Regions from separate parts of the Leclercia sp. LSNIH3 genome, predicted to be linked through region 2. Evidence: predicted binding sites of a transcription regulator. Region 2 holds the regulator's gene; the other holds the start of a gene.
What was found. Region 2 encodes Fur, which represses iron uptake genes when iron is present. Its sites were predicted from a motif close to ATAATAATGAGAACNACTATCAA; they were not measured.
Positions count from the first base shown of each region.

Region 1 (3,117 bases), 2.1 Mb from region 2:
AATCGTCACTTCACGCCTGAAGAGCTGAAGGAAATTGAAACAATTTTAAGCAGTGAAGAATAAGGGCACTTTTAGCAAAAAGTGCTATGCCCTTCCGAATTAGGAGTTAAAGCGATTATCCGGGGCTTTACCGCCCCTTAATATTGCGTTAACAAGCCGATTACGGCTCCGATCGTGAAGGAGAATAACAATGTTCAGGTCCCTGATTCTGGCAGCAGTATTAATGGCTTCAGCCCCGCTGGTCGCTAATGCTGGCGAAATCACCCTGTTGCCATCCGTAAAATTACAAATTGGCGATCGCGATAATTACGGTAACTACTGGGACGGTGGCGGCTGGCGTGACCGCGGCTACTGGCATCGTAACTATGAATGGCGTAACAAACGCTGGCACAAACATGACAACGGCTACCATCGTGGCTGGGATAAACGTAACGCCTATGAACGCGGTTATCGCGAAGGCTGGAGAGATCGTGATGACCATCGCGGCCGCAAAGGCCATGGTCGTGGCCACGGTCATCATCACTGATACGAAAAAGGCGCCTCGCGGCGCCTTTTTTATAATCCCATTGCAGTGCCAATCAGCAGCCACAGATTCAGCGCTACCACCAGCACCACTATCGCCCACCCTGCCCGTTTGACCATCACGCTGTTGACCAGATCGCCCATCAACTTTTTGTCACTGGTGAACACCAGCAGCGGCACCAGCGCCAGCGCAATACCAAAGCTCAGCAGCACCTGGCTCATCACCAGGATGCGGGTCGGATCCAGCCCCATCAGGATCACAATAAAGGAGGGCAGCATGGTGATGGACCGACGCACCCACAAAGGAATATGGAAGCGCACAAATCCCTGCATAACGACCTGCCCCGCAAGGGTACCGACCACTGTCGATGAGAGTCCTGCCGCGACCAGGCTAAGGCCGAAAATAGTGGCCGCCGCGTGGCTGAGTAACGGCTCCAGGGTCAGATAGGCCTGATCCAGATCGGCAACACCGGTATGGCCGTTGAAGTGAAATGCCGCCGCGGCGGTGGCCATCATCGCCAGATTCACAAACCCGGCAATGGTCATGGCAATCGCCACATCCCATTTGGTCGCAGAGTAACGCTCGTGGCGCGATCCTCCGTGCAGGTTCTGCGTCAGCGAAGAGTGCAGATAGATTACGTGCGGCATAATGGTGGCGCCCAGTACCCCGGCCGCAAGGAACACCGCTTCAGTCGTCGGCAGGCTCGGGATCGCCATCCCCTTGCCGAGCTGGATAACGTCCGGCTGGGAGAAGATCAGCTCCACAATATAGGCCGCCGCCACAAACAGCAGCAGGCCACCAATCACTTTTTCGAGCGGTTTTTGCCCGCGTCGTTGCAGCATCAGGATCAAGAAGGTGGCGATACCGGTCAATACCGCCCCTTGCAGCAGCGATACCCCCAGGATCAGCTTGAAGCCGATCGCTGCCCCGATAAATTCCGCAAGGTCGGTCGCCATGGCAATGATCTCTGCCTGCACCCAGTAAAACCAGACCAGCGGACGCGGATAGTGGTCGCGGATCTGTTCCGCAAGGTTTTTGCCGGTGGCGATGCCAAGTTTTGCCGACAGCACCTGAATCATCATCGCCATCAGGTTGGCCCAAACCACCACCCACAGCAGCTTATAGCCGAAGCTGGCCCCGGCCTGAATATTGGTCGCAAAATTACCGGGGTCGATATAGCCAATGGCGGCAATAAACGCAGGTCCCATTAATGCAAACCGCATTTTGCGTGCTGCTTTGCCACTGCTACTCTCATCAACGCGACTATTGCTCATTTTTGCCTCAGGAATATAGCCTTTGCTATGTTTAATGCTATCAAAATGCGAATGATTATCAAGTTCATTTGAGTTGGTTATAGTGATTACAGTGATAGCGAAGAACGATACACAGACTGGTTTAGTCGATAAACGGACGGGTAAAAAGCATGCAACCTTTGTGAAGCCTAGCACAGAAACTTAACTTTTAAGTCATTTACATAACATAACAAAAATGTATCGTATGTCACTATTTTTGAGTCTCGTCACAGGACGTGACTATAGTGTGGCTTTGATCTCGTTTTCTTTACGCTTGTTTCATAGAATGTGCAGCGAAATTAAACCTGCCTCATATTTGGAGCAAATATGGACCGCGTCCTACATTTTGTCCTCGCACTTGTTGTCGTTGCCGTGCTTGCGTTGCTGGTCAGCAGCGATCGTAAAAAAATCCGTATTCGTTATGTAATTCAGTTGCTCGTCATTGAAGTGCTGCTTGCCTGGTTCTTCCTGAACTCAGATGTAGGTCTGGGCTTTGTGAAGGGCTTCTCTGAGATGTTCGAAAAACTGCTCGGATTTGCTAATGAAGGGACTAACTTCGTGTTCGGTAAAATGAACGACGAAGGTCTGGCGTTCTTCTTCCTGAAAGTTCTGTGCCCTATCGTCTTCATCTCTGCCCTGATCGGTATTCTGCAGCACATTCGCATTCTGCCAATTGTGATCCGCGCCATTGGTACTGTGCTGTCTAAAGTCAACGGCATGGGCAAACTGGAATCTTTCAACGCCGTAAGCTCCCTGATCCTTGGTCAGTCTGAGAATTTTATTGCGTATAAAGATATTCTCGGCAAAATGTCCCGCAACCGCATGTACACCATGGCGGCCACGGCTATGTCTACCGTTTCCATGTCTATCGTGGGCGCGTATATGACCATGCTGGAGCCAAAATATGTCGTGGCTGCGCTGGTTCTGAACATGTTCAGCACCTTTATCGTGCTGTCCCTGATCAACCCGTACCGCGTGGATGAGAGTGAAGAGAACCTGCAGATGGCTAATCTGCACGAAGGTCAGAGCTTCTTCGAAATGCTGGGCGAGTATATTCTGGCAGGTTTCAAAGTGGCGGTTATCGTTGCGGCAATGCTGATCGGCTTTATCGCCCTGATCTCCGCGCTGAACGCCCTGTTTGCTGCCGTACTGGGTATCTCCTTCCAGGGCATTCTGGGTTACATCTTCTACCCGGTAGCCTGGGTGATGGGTGTGCCGGCAAGCGAAGCACTGCAGGTGGGCAGTATTATGGCAACCAAACTGGTTTCTAACGAATTCGTCGCAATGATGGATCTGCAGAAA
Region 1 is NZ_CP026387.1:3,788,926-3,792,042, reverse strand. It holds gene mgrA (L-glyceraldehyde 3-phosphate reductase) at 1-63, shown strand, start outside; gene ypeC (DUF2502 domain-containing protein YpeC) at 191-526, shown strand; gene C3F35_RS18435 (Nramp family divalent metal transporter) at 556-1,797, opposite strand; gene C3F35_RS18430 (NupC/NupG family nucleoside CNT transporter) at 2,143-3,117, shown strand, end outside.
Region 1: C3F35_RS18435 (Nramp family divalent metal transporter) is a predicted target of Fur. The motif match lies at 1,837-1,859, and genes of this name have one in related genera.

Region 2 (3,117 bases):
CCTACTCTGTTTATTACCGGCGGCAGTTCACCCTATGTGACCGAGGCGTACCGTGACGCGCTGCTGGCGCAATTTCCTCAGGCCCGTGCGCATGTGATTGCCGGGGCCGGACACTGGGTTCATGCCGAAAAACCGGACGCCGTGCTGCGCGCTATCCGCCGTTACCTCGCTGACATCGAAAATTGATTAAAAAGAGAGCGACTGGTCGCCTGCGGGCCTCCAGTCGTTGGCGTGCCGTTTTCGGTGATGTATGATGGCGCGCTTATCGCCCGGGCATTAGCAGGGTGTCTTGTTTCCCCCGAAGTCTCAAAATCATGGCCAAAGAACACACGGACCGCACGACATTAGATCTGTTCGCGAATGAGCGTCGCCCGGGACGACCGAAAACCAATCCGCTTTCGCGTGATGAACAGCTGCGCATCAATAAGCGCAATCAGCTTAAACGCGATAAAAGTCGTGGGCTCAAACGCGTCGAGCTGAAACTGAATGCTGAAGCCGTCGATGCGCTGAATGAGCTGGCGAACGCCCGTGAGATCAGCCGCAGTGAGCTTATCGAAGAGATGCTGATTTCTCAGCTCGAGAAATGGCACGGCAAAGCGTAAGTCAGAAAACTCCCCTTCTTGTTGTTTTCATGTAGCACAGAGTGCAGTCCTGCGTGATAGCAGTTTCCGCAGGCTTCTCTGTTCTGCTATGATTGCCCTTATCCGTGGCTAAATTGCGCCACCATACCATTAAGTATCAAGAGGTTATTTTACTCATGGCAATCATCGGCATTTTTTTCGGCAGCGACACGGGTAACACCGAAAATATCGCAAAAAACATTCAAAAACAGTTAGGTAAAGACGTTGCCGATGTGCATGACATTGCGAAAAGCAGCAAAGAAGATATCGAAGGTTACGATATTCTGCTGCTGGGCATCCCGACCTGGTATTACGGTGAAGCGCAGTGTGACTGGGACGATTTCTTCCCGTCTCTGGAAGAGATCGACTTCAACGGCAAACTGGTCGCCCTGTTCGGCTGTGGCGATCAGGAAGACTACGCAGAGTACTTCTGCGATGCCCTCGGCACCATCCGCGACATCATTGAGCCACGCGGCGCAGTGATTGTTGGTCACTGGCCAACTGCCGGTTACCACTTCGAAGCCTCTAAAGGCCTTGCCGATGATAACAACTTTGTTGGTCTCGCCATCGATGAAGATCGCCAGCCGGAGCTGACCGCTGAGCGCGTGGACAAATGGGTTAAACAAATTCGCGAAGAGCTGCATCTCGACGCCATTCTGAATGCCTGATGATATCGCGGTGCAACGTTACAGTTGCGCCGCATCAATAGGCAAAACCAATCAAAATAATTGCTACAAATTTTTAACTTTTGCTGCCATACCTGTACAATGATCCAGGAGTAAACGCGGAACCTTGTAACAACTTTGTTGGCGGTACCACGTTTTTATAAGCATACTTTACTTGAGACTTGCAGTTTTCATTAGGTCATGGCAGTTCTATAATGAGACGCATTATCCCAGGTGCATTTTCTGTCACTTCTTCTTTAGAAGTGAATCGTTTAGCAACAGGACAGATTCCGCATGACTGACAACAACACCGCATTAAAGAAGGCCGGACTGAAAGTCACGCTTCCACGGTTAAAAATCCTGGAAGTGCTTCAGGGTCCGGATAACCATCATGTCAGTGCGGAAGACTTATACAAGCGTCTGATCGACATGGGCGAAGAGATTGGTCTGGCTACCGTTTACCGTGTACTGAACCAGTTCGACGATGCAGGCATCGTTACGCGTCATAATTTCGAAGGCGGTAAATCCGTGTTTGAACTGACGCAGCAGCATCACCACGATCACCTGATTTGCCTCGACTGCGGCAAAGTGATCGAATTCAGCGATGATTCCATCGAATTACGCCAGCGCGAAATTGCCGCACGTCATGGCATTCGTCTGACCAACCACAGTCTGTACCTGTATGGCCACTGTGCCGAAGGCGACTGCCGCGAAGATGACCACGCGCACGACACCAAGTAATCTTTGCATCGACTCTGAGCCAACCTGACGGTTGGCTTTTTTTTGCCTGTCATCATGCAAAAAGCCCGGTGGCGCTGCGCTTACCGTACCTGAGGGGATTTCCCCTTTCAGGCTGTGTAAACGTAGCGCCACCGGGCGTGGCAAACAGCAGATTACTTCGCGTTGTTAGTGCGGATCTCCTGCCAAATCTTATCGCAGCTTTTAGTGACTTCCTGATCGTTACCCGTTTTCCGCGCCTGGATACAGGCCTGGTAATCCGCCACCCTGATGGTCTCCTGAGTTGCGAACTGCTCGTGCGCCTTCTCCTTACGCAGCACGTCGAGCACGCTTTGGCAGGCTTCGATCTTCTCTGGCGAACCTTCAGCGGTATTGATGCAGGCGCTGTAGGCCTCTTTCAGCCGGGTATCTTCTTTCTGGGTCTGGGGCTGCGCGCAGGCGGCCAGTCCTGATGCCAGCACCGCAACCACTACGATTTTTTTCAGCATAACGCTCTCCAGTCAGGCGGGGATCGTCCCCGCCCGGATTGTCATCAGAAGATGGTGAACGGGGCGATAACCATAAACTTCACGTCACGCTCATCCTGGAAGATATTGCCGTAGCCGCCGCCGTAGCTTGGGATATCGGAGTGGTTGTCATACTGTGTGAAGTGCAGTTTGAACATGGTTCCTTTCGCGCGGCCGTCCTGCAGGGTGTAGCTCGCATCCAGGCTATAGGCCGATTCTTTGATCTTGTTAGAGGCGATATCCTCACGCTGACCGGCGCTGTTGATTAACCAGTCTGCCGGTTTCGCATCCCAGGCGTAGACATAAGACGCACCAACGCTCCAGCCCGCCAGGTTCCAGTTGCTCAGGTCATACATGGCACCAAAGAAGACCGCTTTTTCACCGTTGGCGTTAAAGTCAGAGCGGTTATCCCACCATACGTCCAGACGACCGTTGGAGGAGGCGTAAGTTGGGGTCATACGTTGCAGGAAGTACCCCTGCTGCCCTTCGGCCTTGACGTAAGTCCCTTCCAGACGTAAATCCACCTGGCCAACTTTGTAGCCCAGGGTGAGCGCCTGCAGCCATGCCGTACCGTCATAAATATCATTC
Region 2 is NZ_CP026387.1:1,072,751-1,075,867, forward strand. It holds gene ybfF (esterase) at 1-186, shown strand, start outside; gene ybfE (LexA regulated protein) at 315-602, shown strand; gene fldA (flavodoxin FldA) at 758-1,288, shown strand; gene fur (ferric iron uptake transcriptional regulator) at 1,580-2,026, shown strand; gene chiQ (ChiQ/YbfN family lipoprotein) at 2,179-2,508, opposite strand; gene chiP (chitoporin ChiP) at 2,556-3,117, opposite strand, start outside.